Regions from separate parts of the Enterococcus gallinarum genome, predicted to be linked through region 1. Evidence: predicted binding sites of a transcription regulator. Region 1 holds the regulator's gene; each other region holds the start of a gene.

What was found. The regulator LexA, encoded in region 1, represses DNA repair genes until DNA is damaged. The targets are predictions, from matches to a motif close to CNAACANNTGTTNG.
Region 2: a site for LexA is predicted at 4,054-4,067, ahead of HED61_RS14300 (Y-family DNA polymerase). Genes of this name have one in related genera too.
Region 3: a site for LexA is predicted at 4,248-4,261, ahead of HED61_RS07085 (Y-family DNA polymerase). Genes of this name have one in related genera too.

The regions. Positions count from the first base shown of each region.
Region 1 is NZ_CP050816.1:2,131,113-2,138,791, reverse strand. It holds gene tkt (transketolase) at 1-711, opposite strand, end outside; gene HED61_RS10620 (DUF896 family protein) at 812-1,051, opposite strand; gene lexA (transcriptional repressor LexA) at 1,180-1,809, shown strand; gene HED61_RS10610 (hypothetical protein) at 1,930-2,142, shown strand; gene HED61_RS10605 (adenine phosphoribosyltransferase) at 2,214-2,726, opposite strand; gene recJ (single-stranded-DNA-specific exonuclease RecJ) at 2,738-5,038, opposite strand; gene HED61_RS10595 (LapA family protein) at 5,322-5,747, opposite strand; gene HED61_RS10590 (SDR family NAD(P)-dependent oxidoreductase) at 5,760-6,548, opposite strand; gene rnz (ribonuclease Z) at 6,532-7,488, opposite strand; gene HED61_RS10580 (DUF456 domain-containing protein) at 7,553-7,679, opposite strand, start outside.
Region 2 is NZ_CP050816.1:2,931,371-2,939,049, reverse strand. It holds gene HED61_RS14320 (ABC transporter ATP-binding protein) at 1-807, shown strand, start outside; gene HED61_RS14315 (hypothetical protein) at 912-1,088, opposite strand; gene HED61_RS14310 (short chain dehydrogenase) at 1,321-1,923, shown strand; gene HED61_RS14305 (SOS response-associated peptidase) at 1,984-2,565, opposite strand; gene HED61_RS14300 (Y-family DNA polymerase) at 2,668-4,026, opposite strand; gene HED61_RS14295 (sensor histidine kinase) at 4,408-6,219, opposite strand; gene HED61_RS14290 (response regulator transcription factor) at 6,270-6,980, shown strand; gene citG (triphosphoribosyl-dephospho-CoA synthase CitG) at 6,977-7,679, opposite strand, start outside.
Region 3 is NZ_CP050816.1:1,448,842-1,456,520, forward strand. It holds gene HED61_RS07065 (peptidoglycan recognition protein family protein) at 1-889, shown strand, start outside; gene HED61_RS07070 (Abi-alpha family protein) at 1,100-1,918, opposite strand; gene HED61_RS07075 (hypothetical protein) at 2,422-2,691, opposite strand; gene HED61_RS07085 (Y-family DNA polymerase) at 2,856-4,220, opposite strand; RNA gene ssrA (transfer-messenger RNA) at 4,489-4,852, opposite strand; gene HED61_RS07095 (Cof-type HAD-IIB family hydrolase) at 4,915-5,685, opposite strand; gene HED61_RS07100 (SdpI family protein) at 5,829-6,179, shown strand; gene HED61_RS07105 (response regulator transcription factor) at 6,160-6,873, shown strand; gene HED61_RS07110 (sensor histidine kinase) at 6,873-7,679, shown strand, end outside.

The sequences.
Region 1 (7,679 bases):
TTCAGCTTTAGCTGCTTCAATGGCTTGTGAGATTGCCTCTAAGTCATTGCCGTCTTTGACCAACAAATGTTGCCAACCGTAAGCTTCAAAACGGGCACCAACGTTTTCTGTGAATGCTTTTGAAGTAGGGCCATCTAATGAGATATCATTGGAATCATATAAAACGATCAATTTGTCCAGCTTCATATGACCAGCCATTGAAGCTGCCTCTTGAGACACACCTTCCATCAAGTCGCCGTCGCCACATAATGCATACGTATAGTGGTCGATCACATTGTATTCATCCCGGTTGTATGTCGCCGCTAGATGTTCTTCCGCCATCGCCATCCCGACGGCCATTGCGATTCCTTGTCCTAATGGACCAGTCGTTGCTTCCACACCATCCGTATGCCCAACTTCTGGGTGTCCTGGTGTGCGGCTGCCCCACTGACGGAAATTTTTCAAGTCTTCCGTGGTTACTTGATACCCTGAAACATGCAGTAAGCTGTAAAGCAAAGCAGAACCATGTCCAGCAGACAAGACGAACCGGTCGCGGTCGATCCAGTTTCTAGAAGTGGTCGGATTAACTTTCAAATGCTTGGTCCACAAGGCATACGCCATTGGCGCTGCCCCCATTGGCAGACCGGGATGACCTGAATTTGCTTTTTGTACGGCTTCGATACTCAATGTACGAAGGGTGTTGACACCTAATTGATCGATTTTATCAAACAATGGTAATTCCTCCTAATTTAGGTTTTTTTTACCTTTATTACATCTCATATTATACGGGATTTCTTTCAGGATTTCAATAGGAATGAAAAGGAATTCATCTTTATCTGCCATGCAATCCTTTTTTCTTTTGAATTTCTTTTAATTTGTCTGGAGTGACATCTTGTCCTTCAGGATCGACGATTTTCATTCCTTCAATGTGGTGTCGCATTCCTCCACGAAAAGCTTGTAAATATTCTTCGCGAAGCTTTTGCTGTTCGATCGTTTCATCAGCAGATAGACCTTGCACTTTTTTCTTTTTGGCTAGCTCATTAATGCGGGCTAATTTTTCTTTGGATAACATTTCGACACCTCCTTTTCACTACTTTATCTTATACAAAACCTGACAAAAAAACAATAGCAACAAAAAGCGAACATTTGTTTGAATTGTCGTTTCTCCTATGGTACACTAAGACTATCAAATGAAAGAAGGTGTCAGTTTTGGCAAAACGAACAGAAAATCGACAAATCGAGATTCTTAAGTTTATTCATACACGAGTCACTGAAAAAGGCTATCCGCCGACTGTTCGCGAAATTGGCGAAGCCGTTCAGCTATCCTCTACTTCTACCGTCCACGGACATTTATCCAGGCTTGAAAAAAAAGGCTTGATTTTACGCGACCCAACAAAACCAAGAGCGATTGAATTGACTTCCTCCGGATTAGAAAAAATCGATGTGCAGCCAAACTCGATCCCAATGCTAGGAGTCGTTACGGCTGGTGAACCGATCTTAGCTGTAGAAGACGCCTCCGATTTTTTCCCGATACCGCCTGATTTAGCAAATAGCACCGGCAGTTTGTTCATGTTGACGATTCGCGGTGAAAGTATGATCAACGCTGGAATCTTAGACGGTGATCAAGTCATCGTTCGCAAACAGCAAAGTGCTCAAAACGGGGACATTGTCATTGCAATGACGGATGAAGATGAAGCCACCTGTAAGAGATTTTTCAAAGAACAGGATCACATCCGTTTGCAACCGGAAAACGATTACCTAGAACCTATCATCTTGCCAGATGTAACGATTTTAGGCTTAGTCGTTGGTCTCTACCGTCACTTACTTTAATCGATTCCTTAAATCTTCGATCCTTCGAAGATTTTTTTTATTTCCTCTTTACAAACCGAACAAACATTCGTATAATAGTTTTACAAACATAAGTTCGCATTTTTATAAGGAGTGAAAATAATGAAAGCAGTTCGTCGATTTGGTTTTATTTTGTGGGTGTTGTTAACAGGGATCATTATTGGTTATTTTGGCGTACTCAGTGCAGTTCTGATTTTTTGCCCTTTGATGATGCTGTGGTTCATGCTATGGGATGAAAAGAAATTCCGCCAAGCAGAACGAAAGAGAAACCAAACTTATTATCACGACCATGATTTTTATCATTACGAACAGTAGGTCGATTATTTCGGTGTTGCTGCCAAACAAACAAAAAAAAGCCAGATCAAAATTGATCTGGCTTTTTTCGATTAATATTCCATCAATGTTTTAATTTCGTATCCAGTGATTTTGTCTCTGCCTTGCAAGTCCATCAACTCGATCAGAAAAGCACAGCCAACTACGATGCCGCCTAATTTTTCCACAAGTTCGATCGTTGCTTTAATCGTGCCGCCGGTTGCAAGTAAATCATCACAAATCAATACCCGTTGGCCAGGTTTAATCGCATCTTCGTGTAACGTCAAAATATCCACGCCATATTCTTTCTGGTATGTTGCTTCAATCGTTTTTCGAGGTAGCTTGCCTTTTTTACGTACTGGCGCAAAACCAACACCCAGTTGATACGCCACGGGACAACCAACAATAAACCCACGAGCTTCAGGTCCAACCACCATGTCGATCCCTTTTTCCTGAGCGTACTCGACGATTTGCTGTGTTGCATAACGATAAGCTTCTCCATCAGCCATCAATGGAGAGATGTCGCGAAAGACAATTCCTTCTTGCGGATAATCCGGAATGCTGGCAATATAGTCTTTTAAATTCATGTTTTTTCCTCCTAAGATATCAACCATTTGCGAATCGTTGATAAATCACTCATTAGTAAGTCTTCTTCTGTTTTGATTTTTGCAAGTCGCTGTTGATACAACACACTCTCAGTAAGCGGCTTATTCTCTGGATCAGGGACTTTTTTCAAAACGCCATCTTTTATTGTAACAAATTTCAAATCAAAAAACACTTGAATCATAAAAATTAATAATTTTTCTGGAATTTGCAAGTAGTTAGCTACCATTGGCAGTTTATAGCGAATATCAATCCCATTCTGCTGATTGATCAGTTGAAACAAACGGCCGTATTGTTCTCTAGTCCCGACACCATCCAGATAAGCATCCTCTGTGGATACTAAAATCAAATAGATACGATTGACAGGTATTTCTTGAATGATTTTTCTCAAAAGCTCTTTCTCGCTAGGACAGTCTAGAAAAGCGAGTTGCGTATAATTTCCTGAACCAAAAAAAGCTGTCAAATCGTCTAACGTTTGATAAACATGAACGTTCGGACAAAATCGTTCTATCTCTGAAGGCAATTTATCCGAAAAAGCAATCCCTAATGTTTGGGCATCAAGGATCAACCCTTGCCGATTTTTCTTTGAACGCAAGTCGAACAGCTGTATGCCGCTGACTTCAAAATCTTCCAACATCAGCTGTGGTTTCTTCTTGCCGTTCCATTCATTGACAGATAATTGCCCCACAACGGCCAATCCTTCACTCTCAAATTCTACTAGCTGTGATCCAAAACCAAAACCGATCACGTCTAATTGACCATTTTCTCCATCTGTAAGACTGACTTTTAAATGCTGATTCTCTGTACCAATTTGTCGGCCATTATCAGCAGAAATATTCGTAATCAAAAACTTTGGGATTGGGTTGTCTGTACCAAAGGGAGCTAAAATTTTCAGCGACTCGATAAAATTTGTCGTAATTTCTGCTAAAGACAATTCTTCATCAATCGGTAACGGAATCCCGCTAGAAAGGTCGATTCGATTATCGACCACGTATTGATTCATACGTTCTTGGAGCATCGAAAGGTGATCAATAGGCACACTGAGCCCTACTGCCGCGTGGTGTCCACCAAAGCTGGTAAACATTTCACGCATTCCAGAGAGCATGTCAAATAGATTTAATGATGCAACGCTGCGCCCAGAACCTTTAGCAATACCGTTGCTTTTTTTGGTTAAAACAAGGACCGGCCTGCCAGTCTGTTGCATCAATTGTCCAGCAACGATCCCTAAGACACCTTCATGCCAATCATCTCCCACAATCAAATGGACTTGATTTGAATCGGAAAGCATGTTCTGAGCTTCTTTCAAAATCGTTTCCACATATTGCTTTCTTTGAAGATTGATCGTATCTAATTGGTTGGCTAACGATTGGGCTTCTTCTGGATCAAATGTCGACATAAGTGTTACCGCAGGATTGGCATCTTCCAAGCGTCCAATCGCATTCAAACGAGGTCCGATGGCAAAACCAATATCCGTTTCATTGATTGCCCGTTTCTTCAGACCACTCACTTCGATCAGTGCCGAGAGCCCCGCACGTTCGGTTTGCTGGATCATTTTTAATCCGTTAGTGACCAGAATGCGATTCTCACCAGTGAGCGACACCATGTCGGCGATCGTACCAATTGCCACGAGATCTAATAATTCGACTGGCACTTCTTCTAATAACGCAGTAGCGACTTTGAATGCGACTCCGACCCCCGCCAAATCTGGAAAAGGATAATTTCCTAATGGATGACGAGGATGAATGATGGCATACGCATCGGGTAATTCTGGTGGCAACTCATGGTGATCTGTAACGATAACATCTACCTGTGCTTCTTTGGCATAAGCCAATGCCTCATGACCAGATACACCATTATCAACAGTTATAATCAATTGCACACCAGCTGCGATTTTATCTTGATAAACGGAAAGATTGGGCCCGTAGCCATCGGTAAAGCGATTGGGCAGATAAAATTCAACATCCGCACCCAATAATTCCAGCGCTTCTTTTAAGACAGTCGTGCTCGTAATACCATCAGCATCGTAGTCTCCATAAATCAGAATACGCTCTTCATTCATGATCGCTGTCTGAATTCTATCGACGGCTTTTTCCATATCATAAAACAAAAATGGATCATGAAGTCCCTGCAAATCCGGTTCTAAAAAACTTTGCAAGTCTGCTGCTGTTCGAATATTCCGCTGCCATAATAATTGACCTATTAATGGTGACAAACCTCTTGCTTGGATCATTTCCTCGAAATCAGCTGATAATTCACTTTTTTGTGGTCTCAGCCAATGAAAGTTCGCGCGTTTCACACAATCACTCCTAACTTGGTAATTATAGCAAATATTTTGGAGAAAAGAAAAGCGTTGACCAAAAAAGCACTACCAGCTTCTCTCCTTTTTCTGTCCTATTTCTAGTACAATAAAAACGACATCCTTCGGTCGTTTATCGAAAGACCATCGAAGGATGTCGTTATTATTTCGCTCATTTGTTGCAAAAGAGTGGTGAGCCAATCTTGCGCCTCACTTCAGAGATTTACCGTTCTGGTTGGAGTCCCAAAACCCTCTTTTGAAGAACAAGAGTGCAAGCTTACCATTACTCTGGAAACGTATCTTGACGATTTTCTATAATTGGTGGTTCACCAGGCACAACTGCCGCAGTTTTTGCTTCTGCTTCAGCAATTTGTTGTTCCCTCAAGGCGAGGTCTGCTTGCTTGTTTGCATATTCCCGTTCTAATACCTCACGCTGTTCTTGCAGTTTTTCTTCATTATTTTGTTGAAAGTCAGCCAATTCTTTCCGTAATCTTTTTAATTCTTTCTTTTGTTGGAACATCGTACTAGTTGACACTAGTAAGATAATCAGTGCCCCCAACAAAGCCGCCCCAATGATAATCAAGATCAGAGGCGCTTTGATGCTAGTAAAGCCAAAATTGATTGGAACAGTCATATTATTGGCGACCGCAAAAAGGACGATCACTAAAACCAACAAAATACCTACGATTACTCGCCATTGATTTTTCATCAAAAACAACTCCTATTTTTTATTGAATAGACTTCCAGCCAAGTAGTCCCCAATAGCTGGGAATAGTGTGTAGAATTTTGCAGCTACTCCCATCACTTGTGGGCGATTGATCTCTCGTTTTGGATGAATCATCGCTTTAACGATGGTCTTTGCCAGTTTTGTTGGTTCAAGAACAAATGTCCCTAAAGAAGCTAAATAATTGCCACTAGGATCTGCTTGGTCAAAGAAGGCTGTTTCGATAGGCCCCGGATTGACAGTTGTCACATGGATGCCGAAAGGTTTCAACTCCAAACGCAACGCATTTGAAAAACCTAATACAGCAAATTTGGTTGCCGAATACACTGCAGTTTTTGGTGTAGCAATTTTCCCAGCCATCGATGCCACATTGATGATATGACCAGAGCGCTGATCGACCATTTCTAAAGCAATTTGCTGTGTTAAGACCATCATCCCTAATACGTTCACTTCAAACATATTGCGGATCGTTTCTGGTTTCATTTCTGTAAATTCTTGAAAAATACCAAAACCAGCATTGTTGACAAGAATGTCCACTTTTCCGACCTTTTCACGAATCGAAGCAATGACATTTTCGACACTTTCAGGGTCTGCAATATCCAATTGAAAGGCATAAGCTGGTTTGCCACTTAATGTCATACAATGTTCTTTGACTTTGTTGATCAACTGACTTCTACGGGCACAAATCACCACGATCGCACCGCGACGCGCTGCTTCATAACAGATTTGTTCCCCTAAGCCAGCAGATCCGCCAGTTACGACAATTACTTTATTTTCTAACAACATCTTGATCTCCTTTTTCTGCAAATGGGACATCGATGACATCGAAGTCTTTCACGATCACCGTATTAGGAAATACAGCTTTTGCTTCATTTGCCAGATTTGTAATATCTTTCCCAACATAGCGTGCACTAATGTGCGTCAAAAGCAATCGTTTTACCTGTGCTTGTTTGGCTACTTCAGCCGCCTGCACCGTTGTAGAATGAAAATAGGCGCGAGCCATTTTAGCTTCATCTTTATTGAAGGTACTTTCGTGAACCAGTACATCTGCATTTTCAGCCAATAAGATCGAATTGGCACAAAGGCGAGTATCTCCTAAAATCGTGACGGTACGTCCCTTTTTCGCTTCACCTACATAGTCGCCTCCGTTGATTTGTCGTCCATCTTCCAACGTGACGATTTCGCCTTTTTTCAGTCGACCAAAAACTGGACCCGGTTTGATTCCTAATGCAGTCAAAGCTTCTACCTGAAGCTCTCCTTGGTGACTCGCTTCTTCGACTCGATACCCAAAGCTTTCAATTCCGTGATCCAACCGACGGCAAGAAACGGTAAACTGTTTGTCCTTGAAGAGAATGCCTTCTTTTGTGATCTCATGAAAAACTAACGGGTAGCTCAATTTTGTTTGAGAAATTCTTAACACGGTCCGCACAAATTCTTCAATACCTATGGGCCCATAAATCTCTAACGGTGAAGCGCCCCCTTGAAAGGAGCGACTGCTGATCAATCCAGGCAATCCATAAATATGATCTCCATGTAAGTGAGTAATGAATATCTTTTCGATTTTCCGTGGGCGAATCGTAGAATGCAAAATCTGCATTTGTGTGCCTTCACCACAGTCAAACAACCAAACAGCATTGCGTTCATCAAGTAACCGCAGTGCTGTGCTTGTTACATTCCGATGTTTCGCTGGTACGCCTGCACCGGTACCTAAAAATTCTAATTCCATATACTTCTTTCCTTTCATCTTCCCCCAATTTTAGCGGAAACGAAGGTCAGATGCAATTTATAGTTTATTCCTGTTCTTCTTCAGATTGGGAATGAGACTTTTTCCAATCTTCTTGCGCTTGTGCTTTCGTTTTTTCTTCGACTTTTTTAGCCGTTTCAATTTCTGCTTCTACTTCATCATAGTCAAAGCGA
Region 2 (7,679 bases), 800 kb from region 1:
GCTGCTGGCAAACGAGTCTTCGAGTTTGCTGATCAGCCAATTGAAAAACAGCAAGAAGCAGTTATTGCGATCAAAGAAGGAAATGTTTCTTTCAATCAAGTAACCTTTGGATATGACCCAGAGCAAGCTGTTTTACATGAGATTGATTTTCAAGTATCTGCAGGTGAAACAGTCGCATTAGTAGGGCATACAGGATCTGGGAAATCCAGTATCTTGAACTTACTCTTCCGTTTTTATGACCCTCAAGCAGGGACTATCACGATCGATGATCAAGTGATCGAAGCATTTGACCGTCACAGCGTTCGTCGTTCGATGGCGATCGTGATGCAAGATCCCTATCTGTTTACAGGAACGATTGCCAGCAATATCGGTATGAATGATCCGTCAATCACAGAAGAGATGATCCTATCCGCATTAGAACAAGTTGGTGCCGGTTACCTGCTGACGCGTTACCCGAAAGGTATCCATCATCCCGTCGTAGAAAAGGGCAATGAGTTTTCCAGTGGCGAACGTCAATTGATCAGCTTTGCCCGTGCTTTGGTATTTGATCCAAAAATCTTGATTCTAGATGAAGCAACGAGTCACGTTGATACCGAAACGGAGTCAATCATTCAAAAAGCAATGACAGTCTTGCAAAAAGGACGGACCACTTTTATGATCGCTCACCGCTTATCAACGATTAAGCAAGCTGAGCAAATCCTAGTCTTAGATCAAGGTAGAATCGTTGAACGGGGCAATCATGCCAGTCTGGTACAAGCTGGGGGAATCTATCAGCAAATGTACCAAATGCAGTCAGAGCAACTTTGATTCATCAAGGATAAGACTCACTTTTTTAATAAGATAGAAGAAGCGTCAAGCCTAGGAATTTCCTTGTTTGCTTGACGCTTTTTTAGAGCAGTCTTTACTAACCGCTAATCGGTCAATGGCTGGATGTCACTGAGTTTGGCTACGCCGTAGTTGCCCCCTTCTAAAAGTTCGACAGTCGCTGTATTGCTCAGTAAGCGAATGATCTTGATCTTTTGTAAGGTAGGTTGTCCGATTACTTTCGCTAAATAGAATTTACTTGTACAAAGTTCTTCTTTTTTCATAAGCTTCACCTTCTTTTTTAGAGTTATACCATAGAAGTCCTTTTACAAGGAAGGCGTTTCACAAAACATTCAAACTTTTTTCGTAATTTGACAATAGCTGTCTTTATCCTATCCTCTTAAATCAAGACTTACCTGCACAGAAAGAGGGGAAAGAGGAAAAGGACAGCTAACGTTTGTAAAAAGAAAAAATCTGCCGTAGAATGAGAAAAAATAAGCGAAATGAGATGATTGGATGAAAGTTCTTTTAGTGGGACATACCGGAACGTTAGGGAAAATTTTGCTGGCTGGTTTACAAGACAAATCTGTTGAGGTTATCACGGCGAGTCGAAGTGCAGGGGACTACCGGGTTGAGATTGCTGATCCAGAAAGTATTCGGACGCTGTTTGCAGAGATCGGTACTGTAGATGCTATTATTTCCGCAGCGGGTAGTACCGTCTTCAAACCTTTTGCGGAGTTGACACCGGAAGAAAATCAGCGCTCCATTGACAGCAAGCTGCAAGGCCAAGTCAATCTAGTGTTGATCGGACAGCATTATTTAACGGAGGGCGGCAGTATCACGTTGACCTCAGGCATCATTCAAGACGAGTTTATTCCGATGGGTACTTCTTCGGCATTGGTGAATGGCGCAATCGGTGCTTTTGTTGCTTCAGCGGCGTTAGAAATTGGTCGTGGCATTCGTATCAATGCGGTCAGTCCGAATGCGCTGGCAGGCTCTTGGGAGACCTATGCTCCCTCATTCCAAGGCTTTCTGCCTGTCGCGGATGAAAAAGTTTTTGCTGCCTATGAAAAATCAGTTTTTGGTATCATGACAGGACGGACTTTTACTGTTTATTAAAGCCGTCACTCGCTAAAAAAAGCCGTCAGAAGAAGCAAATTCTTCTGGCGGCGTTTTGGTTTACGAAACAGGTTGTGGGTGAATATCAGGCATCGTTTGGAGTAGATAGTTTCTTGCGAAAGTCACATCCGTGATCCAAGGCAAAACATCTGCCTTCGGCAACAAAACAGGCATCCGATCATGGATTGGTGCAATCGTTGCATTGGGCTTGGTCGTCAAAATAATGGATTCATCTTCCGAACCGCTGGCAGTAGAATGGTTCCGATAGAAACCAGCAAGGTAGAGGGGCTCCGAGGAGTCAAAGAGAAACTTGTGCTTATCGCTATCCCACTCATAAAAGCCAGACATTGGAAAGGCACAGCGTTTTTCCAGAAATGGCTTCTTGAAAGTACGTTTTTCTTCTACGGTTTCTGCTCGGGCATTGATTAAAAGTTGGCCTTTTTTGAAACCAGTAAAGCCCCAATGGGTTAGGATCGGTACGATTTGCTGCGAGTCATCGGCAATCAGCGTGACGACCTGGTTGGAAGGGAAAACTTCATCAACAGCGATTTTTTTGTTTTGTTCTTTGGCTATCGTGACTAGTTCTTGATAATAATCAGACAGCTCACCTGTCCTTGGATCAAATAAATATCTCCCACACATGGTGTTTCCTCCTTTTTAGCAATGCTGTGAATTCCGGCTGGTCTACAGATTCAATTTATCAGCAAAAGAGATAGGCGTATAGCAAAATGCTTAGCAGCCATCCTATTTTGGACGAACTGCTTTGCCTTGAGGTTCGTTTGAGATACCATCCATTCCACCGGCATGACCACCAACGAGATTCGCCCGTGCAATCGCTCGTCCGCCTTCTAATTTACTGGCAGCATGAACGATTGAAGTAAATCCATATTTGGCGCGAATTTTATCGATCAGTAAATCAAGCTTTCGCTGTTTTAGTTGTTCTTCCGGATCTTGGAACAAATCGAGCTGAACGCTTTGGGTAAAAACCAGTCTCGAATAAGTGATCCCCACATGACGAACCACTTGTCCTGTGTAGTATTTGCGAAATAAGAACAGTGCGTGAGCAATCAATAGTTTGGTGTTATCTGTCGCAGGGATTTTCATTTGGTGGGCAAAGCCCTTCTGTGTCTCTCCAAAAGCTGTTCCAATATAGAGATGGATACATTGTGTTTGGCAGCCTTCACGGCGGATTCGGGCGGCGACTTGTTCTGCCATTTCTTTGATAACTAATTCGATCTCGCTCTGCAAGTAATAATTTCGATTTAAGACTTGATTATTGCCATAACTTTTTTCCATTGTCTTTGGGGCTGGTTCTGCTAAAATCGTTCGATCGATCCCGTTGGCATGGTGGTATAATTGTTCCCCAATGATGCCCATACGGCTGCGCAAAAAATCTGGATCAGCATGAGCCAATGCTTTGATCGATTCGATCCCCAACTGAGTCAATCGTTTTTGGGTTCGAGAACCAATCCCCCAAAAATCAGTCATCTGCGAAATTCCCCATACTTTGCTTTCCACATCTTGATATGTCCATTCGGCAATGAAGGTGGGATTTTTCTTTGCTTCGGTATCGAGGGCCAATTTAGCAAGAAGAGGATTATCACCGATCCCGACAGTTACCCGCAGTCCAGTCGCTTTGAAGACATGGGCTTTGATTTTTTCTGCCATTTTGTGCCGCTTCTCGCTTCTAGAAAGAGAAGGATCAGGAAAAAATAAATGCAACGTTTGCGTCACATCCATCAGCGACTCATCAATTGAATAGAGTAAGAGATCTTCATCCGCCACATAGTTCCGATAAACGTTGTTGACTGTCAAATTTTCTTTGATATATAGATTCATGCGAGGTGAAACTTTATATAGATCCGGGTGGTTGGGCAAGTTGTCAGCACGAGTGACATTGGTGATCCCCAGAACAGTTTTCGCCATTGGCGAAGCTGCCAAGACTAATCCGTTTCCTGTGTTATCTGAATGAGACATGACTACTAGCAAGGCAGTCAAAGGATCTAGCCCTCTCTGGACACATTCGACAGATGCATAGAAAGATTTTACATCAATGAACAAAATATCCCGTAACGGTTCTTCTTCATAATTAAATCTCCCCATCAAAAACGCCTCCCTAGTTGTATAATACAAACATATGTTCTCTTTTGTAAAGCGAACACACCTTAAAACTTTTGATTTTTGTAAAATCATCGCGGCAATTAAAAACAGCTGCAACAAAAAAAGCCCTTGAGAAGGGCTTTAATGACATAAAAGCAGAACAGAAGCTGGCGCTAATAATCACGCGATGAGCTATCCTGTAATTTTTTTCATTGCAGAAAAACAAGAGGGAATTTCCGTGACAAACTAAAGTGAGTTTCGGCTGATGACGACAAACAATAGCTGGTTTTTTATTGTACTTTTCGTCAAACCTTCATTCTTTTTCGTTATAATAAAGGTATAGTGAATGAACGAACAAAAGGCTTAGATAAGTAATGCAAGCGATTACTGAACGTTGCCGCTATCTACTGGAATCCCTAGTGTAAAGGTCGTTCCATAGACGGTGCTTTTTACTTGTAAGATCCAATCGTTTTTCTTAGCAATCGATGAGACGATGAATAAGCCGAGACCAGTTCCATTGGACTCTGTCTTCGTTGTGAAAAAAGGCGTGAACATTTTACTTTCTATTTCTTTCGGGATCCCTGGACCATTATCTGTCACGGTAAGTTGCGCAAAATGTTTGTCGCAATAAGCAAGTGAATGGTTTTGGAATGCTGTCAACTGCTTATCTGCTGCTGCACTAAGTCTGACTTGGATGTGCGGGTTTTCTGGCTGAGCCTGATAAGCATTGGTGATCAAATTGTATAAAATAACTTGTAAGTCACTGGCTTCAATGAGTGCAGTGCCCACAAAAGAAGCTTGATAGGTCAATGTGACTTTCTTTGGTACGAGTACGCGCATGGTGTCAATGGCTTCTGATACCACTTCTTCGATCGAGAGGGATTCTTTCGTTTTGATTCCAGTCTTAGTAAAGCGCAATACATTCGTAGATAGGTTTTGGCCTTTTTGCGCTGCTTGGTAGACTTCATTTAGATCAGCAACGAGCGCTTCGTTTGACTGGTATTCTTCAATCAACAGTTGCAGATTTCCGATCATCGGAGTAAGAAAATTATTCATGTCATGAACAATGGTAGTGGTTAGCAGACCTACTGTTTCCAATTGCGATTTTTGCATCATTGATTTTTCAAGGGCATGCTTTTCCTTCAAAAAATTTTGCCGTTCAACTAAACGCAGATTTTCGATATAGGTCCGGTTTTGGCGATTGTAATGACTAAAACTGACTGCTAAAAGAATGATGATTGCTAAGAGAATGGTCAGTAAGCCAAGTATGATCAGATTTTTTTGCAGTGCGAGTCCATTTCGTTCATAAAAGTCCGATGAACTGGCAACGATCCAGCGTGCATCCCCAACCGTAATCCATTCATAGGCTGAGATTTTTAAAACTTTTTTGGGGTCTTCTTCTGTCCACCAGTAAGAATTGTAGCTTAATGTTCCTTTTTCATTGGTCTTTTGGACATCTTCTAAATGAGCCAAATCGCTGTAGTCGAGGTCAGGATATTTCAGCTTTCGCCCATTGATGATGTCTAATCCGATTTGTTCGGTGGAAGGGTGCATGAGCACTTTCATTTCTTCATTTTTGACCATCGTATAGCCATTTTGGTTTTCTGTTGTGTCAATCTCTTGCTGATATAGCTCTTCAAGATTGATTGGCAGAACCAAGATAGATTGAAGCACATGATGCTTGTCATAGACCGGTCGATATAAATTGACATAAGACGTATCATCAGCAAAGTAAGCTTCGCCGTTTTGAAGAACCGACCCCTTTAAAGCTTTGAGATAAAGGGGATCTTGATCAAAAGCCGTGACTTTGACAGGTTCTTTAACAAATTGGTCAGCATGGATGTCTTTGCCAGAAAGGAGAGTGCCCGTTGGTGAAACAAGATATAATCCGGCGGCAGCCGAGGTCTTGAATAGGAGACTGTTGTCCAACTGAGTGTCTTCGATCAGTTCATGGTAATTTTTTTCATTAAAAATATTCGAAGCATAATCTTCCAGTGCTAAAGTGTAAGATTTGATTTCCAATCGCAATATTTTGATTACAGAGTCATTGATTTTGGCTAGTTGATTCTCCCCCATTTTTAACGCATGTTTTTGTGTCTGCTGATAGCTGTTTGCTGTGATGACCATTCCTAATACAGTCAAAAAGAGGACGGTCATCATTCCTAGAACAAGCAATCTGCTTGAAGGCTTTTTCATAAAAAACGCTCCCTTTAATAATTTGATCCAAAGAACTAGGAGGAAAAAAAGTGAGAAACGAAAAAATTCTTGTCGTTGATGATGATCCAGCAATACGACGATTGATATGGAAATCACTCCAATCGACCGGAATCTTGATTTATCAAAGTGATTCGGTTGAAAAGACAGTCGATATCATGACACGGGTAAAATTTGATTTATTTTTATTGGACATTAGTTTAGAACATGAAAACGATGGGTACTATCTTGCTCAGATTATACGTGAAGAAGATCCACTTGTCCCGATCATTTTTCTCAGTGGCAAGAAAAATGAAGAAGACATCATTACTGGATTGGAAATGGGTGGAGATTATTATATTACCAAGCCATTTTTGCCTAACTTATTAAGAGCACAAGTAACAGTGACCCTTGATAGAGGGCAAGTTATCAAAGAGCATCGTGCCCTTTCAAAAGAGAGCAAAATCATGATTGGGGATTTCTGCTTTGACAAGTCCCGCTACCAACTCTACAAAAAGGAAGAGCCAATCAAGCTCTCATCCAAGGAAACAAAATTGATGCAATTTTTTATAGAAAACCCGGATCAAGTTTTTTCGAAAGAACAAATCTATCAAAGCGTATGGAACGGCAGTGAGCTAGACGCAAATACGGTCATGGTTTTTATCAATCATTTAAGAAATAAGATTGAAGATGATCCAAAGCAAGCTCGCTATATCAAGACAGTATGGGGATTAGGCTATACCTTTTTGCCCGATGGTGTTTAAAGGATCTCTTCTAGTTGAGCAAAATAAATACCTAATGCCAATAGATCTGCAGAACCTCCAGGACTTAAGTGGCGTTGAGTCAAAATCCTATCATAGCTTTGTAATTCATCAAGCAATTCTTCTTTTGAGAAGGGGGCTTGGTGAATTTTTTTGCTTTCTTCTTTCACTGTTTGCCAAGCGGATAAACCACCGCGATGCAATAAATTCCCATCTTCGATTTCACTCATCAAGAAAATCAGTCCCCGCAATAAACGTTCCTCCATTGGGAAATCAACAGTTGTCCGTAGAAAGGGGAGTAGTTTATGCGACAAACTAGGGTAGCCTGCTGCGGCTTCTCCTCGAATCCCGGTTATTCCGTATTCCAGATAAAGCTTTTCGCCATAAGTAAGCTGGGTCTTTATCTCTAAGTCTTTGAAATCTTCTGCGAGTAGGTGGTTTGTCATTTGCTGCGTGTAAGTCAAAATCCTCTCACTATCTTCTTTTATTAAAGGCAATGCCTTTTCTTGCAAGTACCAGCCAGTCGCCCCTAAAATGACTGCAAAAGAAAAATTGGCTCCTTTATGCGTATTGATGGCATGTGTTGCACGCAGCATGGCTTTTTCTGCAGCTACTCCGATTTTTCTAAGCTTATCAAACAACTCCCTAGGGGTTCCTTTGTGTGTCAGCCCTGCATGTAGGTACTGTTGAAAATACGGACGT
Region 3 (7,679 bases), 680 kb from region 1:
AATTAAAAATTCTAGGATCGAAGGACTGATCATGCATTATACTGCCAATAATGGAGGAACCGCGCGAAATCATAAAAGCTACTTCAACAACCTTAACGGTGTTTATGCTTCTGCTCATTTGTTTGTGGATGATGAGGAAGCTATTTGTATCATTCCATTGAATGAAGTGGCTTACCATGCAAATGACATTCAAAAATATGTTAACGGGCAACCGTATTATCCATTAAGAAGTATTATTGGCAATGCCAATTATTCAACAATCGGAATAGAAATGTGTTTGGATAGAAACGGAAAGATCACTGAAAAGACATTCCAAAATACGGTAAAAGCAGTAAAAGAGTTGATCACTAAGTATCCGAATATTACTCGAGATAAGATTTGGCGCCATTATGATGTTACTAGCAAGAATTGTCCGGCGCCTTGGGTAGCGAAGCCTAGTGAACTTGAACGATTCAAAGATGCAGTGTTTGGGAAAACAAACAGTTCTAAACCAGCAGAAAAACCAAGTAAGCCTTCGGTTAAGCCAAGCTACACAAGAATCGCAGAAGATGGGATGTTTGGTCCAGGAACAGCTAATCGGGCGATGGAATACGAAGGAATGACACCGGATGACGAGATCAGCCATCAATATCGGCAAGCGTGTAACAAGAATTTGTATGCGGCGAAGTTTGATAAAACGTTGATTGGATCGAATTTGATTCGTACATGGCAAAAACGATTGAAAGCTAAAGGATTTTATAAGGGGGCAATTGATGGACTTTGCGGAACAGAGATGATTAAAGCCATGCAACGTGCGTTAAAGACTACGGTTGATGGTATTATCAGTCCAGTTTCTGATATGGTTAGAGCATTGCAGCGAGCATTGAATAATAATAAACTTCCGTGGTAAACAAATAGCCCGCTTAGGCGGGCTTATATATGGATTCATGAAAAGATTATTAAGTATTGGAAGGTGAATAGAATGCTATTGAGTATATTACTCATGATAAGCGTATCAATAATTGTAAATATTTTTATGATTTACATTCTTTTCAAGAATTTAGAAAAATTTATCGATCCAACAATTAAAAACATCGAAAAGTTAATAGACAAAAGAATATCATATTGGAACCGCCGAGGAAACAAATGACCTACCTAGTTCTGTTAATAAAATGGATTTCTTTAGTACACTAATAGTCGTATAATTGCCGAAATTGCCGGAGTCTATGGTATTCTTTAATCCTACAAAATACGGCGATTTCTCTACTTTGGCATACCTTTCTGTTTCGACTTGCGAAGTAAACATATTCCATTCTCGGATCAAACCAAAGGATAAAAGACTAGCAATTTGCTCTGAACAATTTTCTATTTCATTGTTTTCCCAAACAATAAGATAAGTAAATGGTTCATAACCGTATCCATTACTGTCTGCAACTCTGATATCTGAAAAGCCTATACCATTGATGAAATCCTTCTCTGTAACCATGCGCTTTAAGAAAACAGCATCCTTCTCAGAAAAATTGCTTAATATGGTTGAAAAGTTAGGGGAGACTTTAGTATTGCCGTCCTTTGTAAGGGAGCTTGTTATTAATTTGGAATAGTAGTTTCTGAGTATTTCAGAGTTTAATTGATATTTTGAGCTTTCGAGGGCTTTTACAGCTAGCGGTAAGGTATCTTCGCTATACTCATCGTTTTCTATCAGTTGTTCAATCATTGGAGATGTTTCTTTTTCTAACAATTTTGCTTGCTCTTCGAGTTTATGATTAAACTTCATAGCCCAACTATTTGGTTTGTAAAAAGCTATATCAAACAAGCTAGCAAGCCCTCTACCTAAAGACTTTGTTGGTGGACCTAATAGGTTTTGTTTTTGATCATCAGTTAGGGTATCATATACTTGTTTGCCAAACTCAGCCATTTGCATCAAATCATCTGGATTCATGGTTTCTTTCTCCTCTCTATCAGTGCTGTAACACTGATAATAAGAGTATAATATTTTACGCATACGAACAGAAAGAGAACGAAAATAGCTCCTTACTCAATTAGAGTAGGGAGCCCTTTTTTCATTGCTTCAAATTCAAATCATTTGCAAAAAATAATCTTTTTTAATATGTTTATATTACAACATGCATTTACTCTAAGAAGAGTGCTAGGTGATTAAGAAGATTGGGGAAGACTATCTTAACGTATGCCTAACACTCTTCGTTTTCTATTGTAACATAGTTATGATTGAATAGATGCTTGCGACGAAATTTCGTCAATATATATTCAAGATAGGCTATTGAATTATCAATCAAAATCGATTACACTTTATTTACCTAGAACCTTTCATTTTTATTTCTGTGAACCCACTCTCCCCCGAGAGTGGGTTATTTTTTTGCACAAAAAAGCACAGCGTATTTACATACACTGCGCAAGTGAAACTATGTTTCTACATCGTAATCATTATAGCGTATTTAACGTTCTATTTAAAGACTCGAATTCAATCATAATTTTAGTTTCTCCAATCACCGAATACTTCCTCACAACAAATTGATTACGATCATTAAACTCACCAGCAACCACGATCTGCATTCCTTCGTCTACATCTGCCAAGAAGTTCAAACTATGTGCTGCAATCAGACAATTCACACCATCAATCGAGAACCGAACCAAAGGGGTCCTCGACATTTTCAGCACTCGTATCTTCGAAACTACACCTTTCAATGATTTCATAGTGATCGCCTCCGTATCGTTGTATATAGTAACTATAATCAGTTTTGCCTAACGTTAGATTGACATAATGCTCAACGCAACGAGTTCCAAAAACACACTCTTGAGATTCGGATATAGAATCCGGAAACTCTTCTAGAAACTCTGAATAAGAAATATAGCCCTGCTCATACTGACTTATGATGTTTATTTTTATCAGTCCCTTCATTCGAAATTCCATCTATGCCGCCGGCATGACCGCCCACCAATTTGCTCCGAGCAATCGCACGAGCGCCTTCAAGTTTGCTATTAGCATGAACAATAGAAGTAAATCCATACTTTTCTCTTATCTTATCAATGATCTTGTCTAGCTTCATTTGCTTTATCTGATCCTCAGCATCAGCAAATAAATCAAGCTGAATACTTGATGTGTAAATTAACTTTGAATAGGTGATACCTACATGACGGACGACTTGACCAGTATAATATTTACGAAATAAAAAAAGGCAATGTTCAACTAGCTTCTTTGTGTTATCAGTAGGTGGGACCGTCATCTGTCGTGAGAACCCTTTTTGTGTTTCTCCAAAAGCAACACCAATGTAAATGGAAACACAAGAAGTTTGGCAGTGATGTCTGCGAATACGTGCAGCAACCTGTTCAGCCATCTCTTTAACAACAATCTCGATTTCATCTTGGAGATAATAATTTCTGTTTAGTACTTGGCTATTACCATAACTCTTGTCTCTCGTCTGAGGAGCTGGCTCAGAGATTATTGTTCGATCAATTCCATTAGCGTGATGATATAACTGCTCACCAATAATTCCCATTCGACTTCGCAACAAATCAGGATTAGCCTTCGCAAGTTGCTCAATCGTTTCTATACCCATTCGCTCAAGTCGTTTTTGTGTGCGTGATCCAATGCCCCAAAATTCTGTGATAGGAGAGATGTTCCAAACCTTGCTTTCCACGTCTTGATAGGTCCATTCAGCGATTAAAGATTTATTATGCTTTGATTCATTGTCTAATGCTAGCTTTGCCAAAAGAGGATTATCTCCAATACCAACAGTCACATAAAGTTTTGTCGTATCGTATACATCACGCTGAATCATCTTAGCTAGTCGCCATCGTCTTTCACTGCGACTGAGACTTTTGTCCGGTACAAACAAATTTAGCGATTTGGTTACGTCCATCATTGATTCATCAATAGAGTAGAGGAGTAGATCTTCATCGGATACATATTTTCTAAATACATTGTTTACTTTCAGATTTTCTTTTATATATAAATTCATCCGTGGAGGGACCTTGAATAGGAGCGGATGGTTCGGTAAATTATCTGCACGAGTAACATTTGAGATTCCCAATTTCTTTTTTGCCAAGGGAGAAGCAGCAAGGACCAGTCCGTTTCCTGTATTATCAGATTGAGACATGACTACAAGCATGGTTTTCATTGGATGAAATCCACGTTGTACACACTCGACAGATGCATAAAATGATTTTACATCAACAAAAAGAATGTCACGTTTGGGTTCAAGTTCGTATCTAAAACGCCCCATAATAGCTCACTCCTTAAGGAAAGTATACGAACGTTTGTTCTGTTTGTAAAGCGAACAGGAAATAAAAAAATCAATCTAGGATAAGCGAGGAAAATAAATTGGTTTGATGATGATAATTGACTACCATTTTGACTACCATTTGACTACTAAAAAGGAAAAACTACGAAAAGCTTTTCTATAGCTTGAACACCAAAAAAGAGGTAGAAACCTCTGTGTAATAGGGTTTCTACCTCTCAGGAAAAACTACGAAAATCTTCTCGATTTTAGTCTATGGAGATGGCGGGAGTCGAACCCGCGTCCAAACATATTGCTACCTAAAAATCTACGCTCATAGTCAGCTCATTTAAGGATTCGCTTTACAGCTTGCCGAGTGACAGGCAGTCTGTATTGCTAGTCTGATGTTCTCTTTTTTAACTTGCAGACGGAAAGTTAAAACGTATCCCACTTAGAATAGGACCCTTACTCGAGCACATGGGCGATGCCGAGAGGATCTACGCTAACTGTTTTTAGGCAGCTAAAGCGTAAGAGTTTTCGTTTTTAGCAGTTATATTTAACTGTAACGTTTTAACGTAGACGTAACCTACGAAGCGCAATTCAGGCTCAACTATGCCTGTCGAATCCGTAACATCCCCCTGATAAAAGGGGTATCGCTACCAACCATTAGTATAACATAATTTGCGCTATATGCAAAGATTTAGATCAATTCAAAATGATTCAAGGCATGCACGATGCCGCCTTCAGTATTTTTAAGAGTAACAAAATCAGCAATCTCTTTTAGTTCTGGCAAGCCATTACCCATGGCAATTTTATAGTCGCAAGCTTCTAAAAGAGCGAAGTCATTGCTACCGTCACCAAAGCCAAATGTTGGCACATCTTTGAGATTTAGTAAGTTCACCAATGTCTTAATTCCCGTTCCTTTAGAGGTGCCGCTTTTCACGACATCAATTGAAAAAGGTGTATTGCGGTAGAAAGTCAATTCAGGGAACTGTTCTTTATAGAATGTTTCATTGGCGATACCTAATACGAGCATCATATTGATCCGGTCTTTTTCATAACGGAATGGATCGATTTCTGGAAGGGGGCTGCGGACATAATTGTAAGCCTCGATCATCTCATCATTGTGTCCAGTTGCCCAGTAACCGTTCTCGTTATAATATGAAAGTTCGTCGCCATGATCTCTCACGGCTTCCAACATCCGTGCGCAGAGATTTTTATCTAATGTGTCTGAAAACACTTCTTTGCCATCGATACGAATGAATGCCCCATTCATGACAATATTTGAGGTGATCCCAGCAGCCTCGCGAATAGCAAGAACTTCTGTTTCCGTTCTGCCGGTTGCAATGATTGGTAAAACATCATTTTGGCGTAAGCGATGCATGGCCTCAGAAATTTCGGGGGTGATCTGGGAGTGTTCATCTAGTAGTGTGCCATCTAAATCAAAAAATGCTAAAGCTTTATAATTCATACAGTTTTCTCCTACTCTTATTGACAGTTACAAAATCAATCTTAACAAAGATTGCTAAAAACGCAAACCTTTATGAAGAAACCGTGAAGTTGTTGGTAGATAGGAGGTTTTCGAGTATACTAGAGAAAGAATGGAGTGGGAATATGATTTTTTTAGTGATTGGAGCGATTTTCTTTTTGATCGGTTTTGTTTTTTTGATTCTCCCTTCAAAGAAAATCAATTTTATCTACGGCTATCGTTCTTATTTAGCAAAACAGAATGAACGAAATTGGCAGTATGCACAAAAGATCTGTACGCGGTATTTTCTGCTGTTTGGGGGAGTCATGACATTGATAGGAATCCTACTGAAGTGGCAGGGATGGACCAATTTCTTTCTCTTAGAAATGATTGCAATTCCTTGGTTTATTGTACCGATTTTTGGTTTGATCGAAGAAAAGCTGCAACAATTTGATGAACAACATAGGGGTGAAGACAATGAATATTCTAATGATTGAAGACAATGAATCTGTTTCAGAAATGATGCAAATGTTTTTTTTGAATGAAGGTTGGGATGCGACTTTCAAATATGATGGCAAAGAGGGACTGGAAGCTTTTGCCGAAACTCCAGAAAAATGGGATATGATCACGCTGGATTTAAATTTGCCTACCATGGATGGAATGATCGTTGCCAGAGAGATTCGCAAGATTTCTAATACAGTGCCCATTATTATGCTGACTGCCCGTGATTCAGAAAGTGATCAAGTGATTGGGCTGGAAATGGGCGCGGATGATTATGTGACGAAACCATTTAGTCCATTAACATTGATTGCTCGTATCAAAGCCCTGCATCGACGGAGTGAAATTGCTGAGAAGGCAAGTTCTGAGACTTCAGACACGACATTTGATATCGTTACCGATCACTTTAAAATGAATACCAAGACTCGGGAGGCTTATTTGAATGGCAAATTGATCGATGGTCTGACGCCCAAAGAATTTGATTTGCTTTATACATTAGCGAAAAAACCGCGACAAGTCTTTTCCCGGGAACAATTACTAGAGTTGGTTTGGGATTATCAATATTTTGGTGACGAGCGTACCGTCGATGCGCATATCAAAAAGTTGCGGCAAAAAATTGAAAAAGTGGGACCGCAAGTGATTCAGACTGTTTGGGGAGTTGGCTACAAATTTGATGATGCAGGTGCTGCCTAATGCGGTATCTTTATCAACAATTGATTGCGTTTTTTGCTGTGATTCTAGTCATTTTGATGACGATTGGAGTAGTGTTTACCCAAATGACCAGACAGACGTTGCAAGAGCGCAATTACGAGCAATTGATGGGGTATGCCTCTTCCGTAGCAAAAATTTCCCAGATCAGTGACTCAGAATTTTTTCAGCAGAACATGACGCGAGATGAATATTTGCAGTATTCACTACATCTTGCTGAAAATATTCTGAGCAATCAAGATATTTCTTTTGCTTTTTTTAAAAGTCCGAAAGAACAAATCTATCCATTAGATACGGCGGGACGAGCGGTCGACTTTAGCATTTCAGAATCAGATTGGCAGTCATTGCAAAATGGTGGTCGATTACAAATGACTTCGAATACCAATTTATTCGGCGAACGAGAGTTGACTTCCTATGTGTTGATTCCTTTTTCTGTTAATCGGACGGATTTTTATGGCGTGATGGTGGTTTCACAATCTGCCAGCAATATTTTGAATCTAGTCAGTGCTTTTAATCAGAACTTATTCAAAGTCTTCTTGATTTCGATCATTGTTTCGCTATTGATCAGTTATCTATTCGCGACTTTCCAAGTTCGGCGGATCAATCGGATGAAGCGGGCAACCAAAGAAATTACGAATGGGAATTTTGACATCTCATTACCTGTTCATAATCGCGATGAATTTGATGAATTGGCAGAAGACTTTAACCAAATGTCCCAGTCATTGAAAGAGTCGCATGAAGAAATTGAGCGTCAGGAAGAACGACGACGGCAATTTATGGCTGATGCTTCC